Regions from separate parts of the Brevibacillus sp. M2.1A genome, predicted to be linked through region 3. Evidence: riboswitches for the same ligand, from Rfam matches in the RefSeq annotation. Region 3 holds a riboswitch; each other region holds the start of a gene.

Region 1 (3,255 bases), 4.9 Mb from region 3:
TTCGATGTTCCCTCGCCAATGCTTCCCATCTGGAGAACTGCCTGCTCTACCACAGCAGTTCCTTGTTCTGCCTGCTCTGTTGCTATCTGGGCAGCCTCAGAAACATGTGCAGACGTCTCCGCGATTTTCACTATGCCTGCTGCCATGTCAGTCATCGACAATGCGACTTCCTGCGAGCTGGCTGCCTGCGCCTCTGCTCCCTCAGAAATCTGTGCGATAGACAAGCCGATTTGGTTGATGTTTTCTGTCGCCTGCTTAATACCTTCAGATACTTCCTGACTAAAACGCTGTACTTGATCAGACGACAGTGATACGTCTTCAATCAAATTTTTCAAGTGCGATACCGTCTGGTTAAAGTCACGGGACAGAACCGCAATCTCGTCTTTTCCGTCAACCGTTACGGTCTCTTTCAAGTTGCCCTGCGCCACTACATTTACGGCGTGATTCAGACGCTCAATTGGTTTCACCATGCGTACAGCCAAGAAATAAACGAGGACAACCCCAATTGCCAATACGATGAGGGAAATAACCATCAATCGAACTGACAGTTGATCGACAGGGGCATGCAGCTCTGCTACAGGTGCAGTGATGTATATACCCCAGTTCAAATTGGTAGGAGCATACGAAGCAAATCGCTCTGTATTCTCGTAATTATATTGGGCAATTCCATGCTTCCCTTGCTTGATGTCTTCAAAGCCAGTCTGAAGTTCAAGAATACCCATATTGAGAATCGATTCCTTCAGAATGAACTCGCTGTTCGGATGATAAATAAATGTTCCTGTTTTGCTTACTAAAAAGGCGTAGCCTGATTGACCAAATTTCTCTTCGGACACCTTTTTTTGGATCTCATTGATAGGAATCGTAGAACCGATATAACCGTATTGACGATTGTCCTTCATCAATGGAACGACAAGGGTCACGATGTTATTCCCTGTGCGCTTCGAAACAACTGGCTCTGAGACAACAACCTTTCCTTCCCCTTTGCTGGCTTCCTTAATGTGCGGACGATCCGAGATATCAGTCACTTCACCCTTGAAATTGATCACATTCTTTCCGCTTAAATCATGCGAAAAGAAGAACGTCTCAAACTCGGGGTTTTTCTTTTGGGCCTCTTGAATGAGTTTCAGGTCATACTCGGCATTTTGATCAGCCGACATCAACCCTCCCACTGCTCTTACAATTTCAATTTTTTCTTTAAAGAAACCATCGATACGAATCGAGAGATTGTTAGCTGACAACTCAGCTTCTTTGTCCAGACTGTCTGCCAAAAGATTGGAAGCACTCCAATAGCTTGCACCGCAAACCGTACCCAAACTTATCAACAACAGCAGGCACAAAACGATAATTAGCTTATTCTTCAAACTATTTTTCATACCGAATCCCTTCTCCCTTCTCTTTTTTCAACAAAAAAAAGACTGCCCACCGACAGCCCATCATGACTACGGTATGGCAACCCGGCTGTCCTAGCTGCGAAAGTCACTTGACTCTCGACCTTAGACCCGTGGCTTTGCGTCCCTGCCTTTCAGCAAGTTTGCCTTTGTCATTCCTTGTTGTTTTTCAATTAAGTTCACATTTTTCAATCTCACCTTTCTTTTCCCATAACTTTCCGATAATAAACCTCAAAAATACAAAAAAAGCTGACAACCTTTTACAGTTGTCAGCTTTTTGTCAAACTTTTTGACTAGCTTAATCCGATCACTTGGCCATCCTCGTCTACATATAACGATTCAGCAGCCGGCTTTTTCGGGAGGCCTGGCATGGTAACCAAGCTACCGGTCAGTGCCACAATAAAACCAGCTCCTGCTGATATGCGCACTTCACTCACTTGGATCGTGAAGTCAACAGGTGCTCCCAACAGATCAGCGCGGTCCGTAAAGGAGTAAGGTGTTTTCGCCATGCACACAGGCAGATGGGACATGCCCATTTCTTCTACCTTTTGGATCGTTTTTAATGCCAGCGGCGAAAAGACAACCCCTGATCCACCGTATACTTCTTTTACGACTGTCTCAATCTTGTCTTTTATGCTGAGGTTATCTTCATACAAGAATCGGAAGGATGAAGGCCGCTCTGCTGCACGAGTCACTTTTTCAGCAAGCTCGACACCACCTGCTCCGCCTTCTGCCCATACTTTGGACAGCGCCGCTTCGGCTCCGGCCGCTTGGCACAGCGCAATGACTGCATCCACCTCTGCCTGGGTATCTGTCGCAAAATGATTGATCGCCACCACTGCTGGCACACCGAACTTTTGCAGGTTTTCCAGATGGCGCTTGACGTTTTCGAAGCCTTTCTCCAGAGCAGACAAGTTCTCCTCTGCCAGATCAGGTACTTTTACCCCGCCGTTGTATTTCAACGAGCGAACTGTAATGACCACGACAGCAGCCGATGGAGTCAGACCTGCTTTTCTGCACTTGATGTCAAAAAACTTTTCGGCCCCCAGGTCGGCACCAAAGCCAGCCTCTGTTACGACGTAATCTGCCAGCTTCAAAGCCATCTTGGTTCCGATCACGCTGCTGCACCCATGCGCGATATTGGCAAAAGGTCCTCCGTGAATGATGACCGGAGTTCCTTCGATTGTCTGTACGAGATTGGGCTTGATGGCTTCCTTCAAGAGAACACACATCGCATCGACCGCGTTGATTTCCTCTGCCCGTACAGGCTGATCATCGAAATCGTAGCCAATAATGATCTGGTTCAATCGCTCGCGCAAGTCCGCCAGATTCTCACTCAGGCATAAGATCGCCATGATTTCCGAAGCGGTTGTAATCATGAAGCCATCTTCACGCGTCATCCCGTTGCCGTCACCCAGACCAACCACGATGTTACGCAGTGCACGGTCGTTCATGTCCATGGCTCGTTTCCAGACGATTTTCTTTGGATTGAGCCCACGCGGATTGCCGTGGAAAATATGATTGTCGATCATCGCTGCCAACAAGTTATGTGCAGCTGTAATCGCATGAATGTCCCCTGTAAAATGCAGGTTAATTTCGTCAGCCGGGAGAATTTGTGCTTGGCCGCTTCCGGTTGCGCCTCCTTTGATCCCCATGCAAGGACCCAAGGACGGCTCGCGAAGCGCTGCCATTGTTTTCTTCCCGAGATAATTTAATGCTTGTGACAAACCAATCGTCGTGAGTGTCTTACCTGCTCCCGCCGGGTTAGGGTTCATCGCTGTAACAAGAATCAGTTTGCCATCAGGGCGATCCTTCACTTGCTCCCATAGCTCATCTGATAATTTGGCTTTATATTTTCCGTATAGCT
Region 2 (3,255 bases), 4.9 Mb from region 3:
TATAAGCTGCTTCCAGCTTTTCGACTGGATGCCCACGTTTAATGAGCTCGTCCAGGACTTCTTGAGGGATGCGGCTTTCCACCTTGAGATTGTTGGAAGCAGATCCCCAGTTGCGTCCATGCAGCCATCTTGGCGCTTCAATTGCGTCTTGCACGCTGAAACCAAAGTCGACAATACGTGTGACGAGAGCGGCTTGCGTTTGCGGCTGTCCTTCTCCCCCTTGTGTTCCGTAAAGGAGATAAGGCTTGTCCCCTTTGAAGAGCATCGCTGGGTTAATTGTGTGGAAGGTGCGTTTGCCTGGTTCCAAGTGATTGATGTGTTTGGAATCCAAAGAGAAATAACTTCCGCGGTTTTGCAAAAGGACACCCGTATCTTTCGCTACGATGCCGGAACCCCAGTCAAAATAGTGACTCTGAATGATGGACACGGCATTTCCATCTTTGTCGACGATCCCGAACCAGGTTGTATCGCCTTTTGGATCAAGCGGTTCTACGGATTTGGCTGCTTGCTTCATATCAATACGCGCAGCTAAATCTTTCCCATGCTGCTTGGACAACAGCTCATCTACAGGGATATCCGCAAAGGCTGGGTCAGTCAGCCATTTGTCGCGGTCAGCAAAAGCCTGTTTGGTAGCTTCCACAATCGTGTGATAGTAATCGGGTGTTCCTTCACCCATGCTCTTAAGGTCAAAGTTATTCAAAACATTAAGAATGGAGAGTGATGCCATGCCTTGGGAGTTAGGCGGAACGTTGTATGCTTTGTATCCGCGGTAGTCTACCGTAATAGGATCTGCCCAAGTGGAGGTATGCTTCTCAAAATCTTTCAACGTGAGCAATCCGCCGTTGGCTTGCATGTCTGCTACGATTTTTTTAGCAACTTCTCCTTTATAAAAACCGTCAGCGCCTTTTTTCGCAATGATTCGCAAAGTATTGGCAAGGTCCTTTTGTTTGAGAATTTCGCCTGCTGCATAAGGATCGCCGTTGGGCTTCAGGAATGTTTTACGGAATCCATCAAAACGTTGAAGATTCTTCAAGTCATTGTCAGTTGGATCTGTCGCGTATTTTGTCCAATACACTTGGTTGGGGGAGACTGGATATCCGTTTTCGGCGTATCCAATGGCAGGCTCCAGCAGTCTGTTCCATTGAAGCTTGCTGTTGCCCATTTTTTTATGGGCGTAGTTGTACGCCTCCCACCAGCCGGAGACAACTCCAGGGACAGTGTTTGCCGATTCATAACCGCGGGACGGGATTTTTTCGTAGCCTTTGCCTTTGTAATAGTCGATGGTTGCCTTTTCGCCTGCACGACCACTGCCGTTCAGTGCCTTCAGCTCTTTTGTTTTGGCATTGTAGATGAGCCAGAAGTTATCTCCGCCAATGGTTGTGTAATGAGGGTAGACAACAGCTAAGGTGGAAGCGGCTGTAATAGCAGCATCTACTGCGTTTCCACCGTCTTCCAATGTCTTCAGGGCCGCAGCCGTAGCCAGATAGTGAGGAGTCGTCACCATAGCGTTCGGTGACATCGATGTTGGACGGTTAGCAGCTTGTGCCCCAGAGAATGTTGATAGCCCGATGACAGCAGTCAGCGCGACGGTCGAGAGTTTCTTCAAGAATGACATTCCTATGAAACCTCCTTCATGATGAATAGAATAATGATTTCATTAAACCGGCTATCCGCTGTTGCCTCACCTCCTTTAAAAGTTAAAAATACACAAACATACAAAAATAGACAAAAATAGACATTGCGCGCGCAAAAAAAGACCAATGATATAGGATCATTGGTCTCGTCCTACATCAATACTTCGGTAGCTGGCAAGCGTGTCCGCTGTTGCGGAGGTAGCCCCTGTAGCTTTGCGTCGCCGGATTTCCCCGGGTATGCCGTTTCGATATCAATGGGTGAAACATAAAATGACATGACACAAATAGTGATTCGATCGTTGTGGGAAAATGTTCCTAAAAGTCCGTTTGCCAATAATATAGACTATTTACCATTTGTGGTAAATAAGAAAAAATATTTTAATCCAGAAAAATAGTCAGGAATGCTATAGGAAAGGTTGTTTTTCGCATACATTCACACACCTCCTGGGGCAGAACTGCTTATGATGATAAAAAGGCACATTCGCCAAGGAGTGAAACAAAGACCATGATGCATCCCGATACAGAATTGCGCTATATCAACGATGAGATCGGGTACGGTGTGTTTGCGACAAGGTTTATCCCAAAAGGAACGATTGTATGGGCACAGGATGATTTGGATCAGGTATTGGACCCTGCATTTGTGGAAAGACTTGACTCATTACGAAAACAGGACGTACAAAAATATTCGTTTAAGAACCAGTTCGGAAAGTACATTCTTTGCTGGGATAAGGCAAGGTACGTGAACCACAGCTTTCATGCGAATTGTGTGCCGACCATGTATGATATGGAATTGGCAGCACGGGATATTTTACCGGGCGAAGAGCTGACCGATGATTACGGAACGTTAAATTTGGATGAACCTTTTGATTGTTTGCCCGAGTCTGACACGGAACGCTCCCGCGTAATGCCTGATGATTTGCTTCGGTATTACCCGCAGTGGGATCGGATTGCAGCGGAAGCATTCCAACGTTTCAATCATGTTGAACAGCCTTTGCTACATCTCATTTCCCCGAAGCATCTCGAAACGATTCGTGGAATCACGGAGCAGCGCTTAGCCATTGATTCTGTCGTTCACCTGTATTGCAGGTCACAATGGCAAACGAGGCAGCAATGGGAGACGTGAGCGGGTCGGTCAACGACCCGATTTTGTTGAACTCTGGGTAGAGAATCAGTATTATGGAATGTAAAGGTGAAGTGAAAGGTTGATTTCATTGGAAAACAAGGTAGCGGCATCCAATTTTATCCGCAATATCATGATTGATGACTTGCAAGAGGGCAAAGTAAAGGAAATCATTACCCGCTTTCCCCCAGAACCGAACGGGTATCTCCATATTGGACATGCAAAAGCGATCTGCCTCAACTTTGAGTTGGCTCGAGAATTCTCCGGCAAGGCCAACCTGCGTTTTGACGATACGAACCCGGTGAAGGAAGACATCGAATACGTAGAGGCCATCAAAAGGGACGTTCAATGGCTTGGCTTCGAATGGGACGGGTTGTTTTTTGCATCTGATTACTTTGAAGAGATGTACAACCGTGCGGTGCTGTTGATTAAAAAAGGTCTGGCTTACGTAGACGATCTTTCTCCAGAAGATATGCGGAAAATGCGCGGAACATGGACAGA
Region 3 (3,255 bases):
CCATTCTTCGTATCCGTTCATGACCCTCTTCACCTCTATATTTTGCTGGCATTAGTACGGAAATTGACGCTTCTTGTGCTGAACCGAAATCCATTTCAGCGTAGTAAACTCTTCTAAGCTCCATTGACCATTCAATCGTCCCAACCCGGAGTGCTTTTCACCGCCGAACGCCACGATTGGCTCGTCATTGATCGTTCCATCGTTGATGTGAATCATGCCGGTCTCAATGCGCTTGGCCATCTCGGCACCTCTCTCCAGATCGCGGGTGTGAATTGCCCCGGACAATCCAAATGGTGTCTCGTTTGCCATGCGAATCGCTTCTTCCTCGGAAGCAAACGACATGATGCAAACAGCCGGACCAAACAGCTCTTTGGATGTAATCGACATGTCTGTGGTCACTCCTGTCAAAACAATCGGTTCGACCACGTTTCCTTTTACTTCCCCTTTCAGTGCAGGAACGGCTCCTTCGCGTATCGCCTCATCGATCGTTGCCATCAGATTGGCGACTTGCCGTTGATTGATGAGTGGACCGATTACCGTGTCAGGATCATTCGGGTCGCCTACCTTGAGTCCAGATACTTTTTCCACGTACAGATCGAGGAATTTATCGTATACATCTTGGTGAACCAGAACCCGGTTAGCTGACATGCAAATCTGACCTTGGTGGGTAAAACGGCTGAATACTGCTGCATTGACGGCATACTGGAGATCCGCATCCTCCAAAACGATCAGCGCACTATTGCCGCCCAGCTCCAAAATCGCCTTTTTGAAATGCTTCGCTGCCACCTGCGCGATATGGCTCCCAACTTGGCTAGACCCTGTAAACGAAAGGATGCGCGGAATCGGGTGGGAGACAAAACCATCGCCAATTTCAGCGATGTCCGTCACTACGACGTTAATCAAGCCTTTGGGCAGACCTACTTCTTCAAAAATTTTCGCGATGAGAGTCCCACCCGTGATTGGCGTGTGCTCATGCGGTTTGAGGACGACACCGTTGCCCGCGCCAAGAGCTGGAGCCACAGACTTCATCGACAGATAGAACGGGAAATTGAACGGACTGATGACGCCGACAACTCCTGCGGGAATCCGATACAAGCGGTTTTCTTTTCCGTCAACGGGAGAAGGCAGAATTTTTCCTTCCATCCGCACTGGGAAGGTAGCCGCCTCGCGAATAATATCCTTCACAAGCCCGATCTCAAAAAACGCCTTCAATCGGGTTCCGCCCAATTCACGAATGATGATCTGAATGATTTCTTCTTCATGCTCTTCGATATAGTGAACAGCACGCTCCAACATTCGAGATTTGGTATAAGCATTCACTTCGTCCCACTCTTTTTTCGCGTGGGCTGCCGCCTTGTAAGCCGCGTCGATATCCTCCAGATTTGCCATTTTGAATTCTGCGATGACTTCCCCGTTGTAAGGGTTGATATCTTGCAATGTCTTCACGCCAAGCCCGTCGCGCCACTCCCCATTGATGTACTGCTTGTCCAATGTTTGCAGGATTGACATGCTACAACCTCTCCCTTTTGTAAAGTAAAATAGGCCCCTTTCGCATGAAAGGAGCCGTAAAACTAAAACAGCAAAATACACTGCTCGTTGGCAACCCGGCTGCCATCGTAACGTGTACATTAGGCCCGTGGCTTTGCGTCCCCAATTTTCAATGGGTTTGCCCATTCATAGCGAATGCTGATAATATTTTGTCGAAAAAAGGAAAGATATGGAGAATCATACTTAGATTATAGTACTCTATTCCTAATAGTCAAACGAAAACATGTAAATATTTCGTGAAAGGAAGTAACAAATATCAAAAAGCCCGCATCGCTTGGATACGGACTCCTGGTTCTTCTTCCTTATGCTCACAATAACGATTTGACATTCTTTACGCTCGTCGCGAGCATTTGCTCCGTCGCGTTGGCGTCCCTTATGTGCTTGGTCAAGCCTTCATTCAGCTCGTCCAGCAAACCCTTTGCATCACTTACCTGCTGGGACACATCATCAGCAAATCGCTTTTGATGCGCGATGATTTCCATCACACCCGACACTTCGACGTTCAGTACCTGGAAAGCGTTCACGATCTGATCTGTCTTCTGTGCAGCATCCTTGCTGATAGAAAGTCCATTTTTGATTGCACTGCTGCTTTTTTCACTGTTAGACAATGCTTCTTTTGTTTCTTCCTGAATCTTGCCAATCAATTCTGCAATCGTCTTGGTCGAGTTCGCTGTCATCTCGGCCAGCTTCCGTACCTCATCCGCTACGACGGCGAAGCCTCGGCCTTGTTCACCTGCACGTGCCGCTTCTATCGCTGCATTCAGGGCGAGAAGGTTGGTCTGATTCGCAATGTCGCTGATCACCTTGACGATGCTCGTAATTTCCGAAGAGCTCTCTTCCAAGCGGCTCATGGACTTGGACGTATGGACCGATTCTTTGTCGAGCAGGCTCATGACCTGCACAACGTCCGTCATCGCCTTCTTGCCTTCATCTGCACACGCTACCGATTGTTTACAGATGTCTGTCAGGCGCTCTCCTCGAACCGACAACTGGCTCGCAGATTCATCATCCCGCTCGTTAATGGCCTGGATATTATCTACGACACGCTTCATCCTTGTCACCAGTCGCACCATTTGATCGGATTCGGCGTTTATCGCCTGGTTTGAACTGAGGATCGCACCCATCTGTTCGTAAAGATCGCGAAGCTCATGTTTCCAAGCGTCTTGCTGTCCTGTCATTGTGGTTGTGGCTGTCGTCGCTGCTGTCTCTTTTTCTGCCAGGCCTTTGTCTTTTTTCCAAAACATCCGCTTCCCTCTCCTCTGTACCCATCAATTGTCACCTCGGCGGCTATATACGCGGGACTCGATTATTCCCGGATGTTGTTTCGCCAAGCTCAGCAAGTTTTCCAAGAAATAATAGTGACCCTCCAAGAGCTCCACGTCTTTACGCTCAAAATGCTTCGCCTGCAAATACTGCTGCATTTCCAAAGCATAGCGCTCCAGTTTATCGTGAAAATCGTTGGCACGAAGCATTTGCTCCACTTCTGGATATTCCGTTTTCAGGCGACTTAGCTCGCTGTATACACGCCCACCCTCCAGAATCATCTGGTAGGCCGTACGCTCAAGCGTAGCTGTCGTAGCTGCCTCCTGCTCCTCACGCTCCTCGCGCAAAGCTGCCAAGTACGTGATAAAATGGTAGACAGTTAAAAACAATGGTCCTAAAAATAGAATGATCCCTGCCTTGTACACATGCTGATTGGACAAATTG

Evidence for each region. Region 3 has a riboswitch for cyclic di-GMP ahead of HP567_RS24370 (aldehyde dehydrogenase family protein). Riboswitches for the same ligand answer to the same signal wherever they lie in the genome.
Region 1: another riboswitch for cyclic di-GMP. It lies ahead of HP567_RS01095 (methyl-accepting chemotaxis protein); the one in region 3 lies ahead of HP567_RS24370 (aldehyde dehydrogenase family protein).
Region 2: another riboswitch for cyclic di-GMP. It lies ahead of ggt (gamma-glutamyltransferase); the one in region 3 lies ahead of HP567_RS24370 (aldehyde dehydrogenase family protein).

Annotation. Positions count from the first base shown of each region.
Region 1 is NZ_JABSUY020000001.1:240,832-244,086, forward strand. Features, by position in the region: gene HP567_RS01095 (methyl-accepting chemotaxis protein) at 1-1,373, opposite strand, end outside; cyclic di-GMP riboswitch class I at 1,446-1,546, opposite strand; gene HP567_RS01100 (formate--tetrahydrofolate ligase) at 1,682-3,255, opposite strand, start outside.
Region 2 is NZ_JABSUY020000001.1:152,602-155,856, reverse strand. Features, by position in the region: gene ggt (gamma-glutamyltransferase) at 1-1,615, opposite strand, end outside; cyclic di-GMP riboswitch class I at 1,798-1,886, opposite strand; gene HP567_RS00690 (SET domain-containing protein) at 2,140-2,757, shown strand; gene HP567_RS00685 (glutamine--tRNA ligase/YqeY domain fusion protein) at 2,837-3,255, shown strand, end outside.
Region 3 is NZ_JABSUY020000001.1:5,100,509-5,103,763, forward strand. Features, by position in the region: gene HP567_RS24365 (methyl-accepting chemotaxis protein) at 1-21, opposite strand, end outside; gene HP567_RS24370 (aldehyde dehydrogenase family protein) at 52-1,509, opposite strand; cyclic di-GMP riboswitch class I at 1,596-1,681, opposite strand; gene HP567_RS24375 (methyl-accepting chemotaxis protein) at 1,857-2,792, opposite strand; gene HP567_RS24380 (hypothetical protein) at 2,817-3,255, opposite strand, start outside.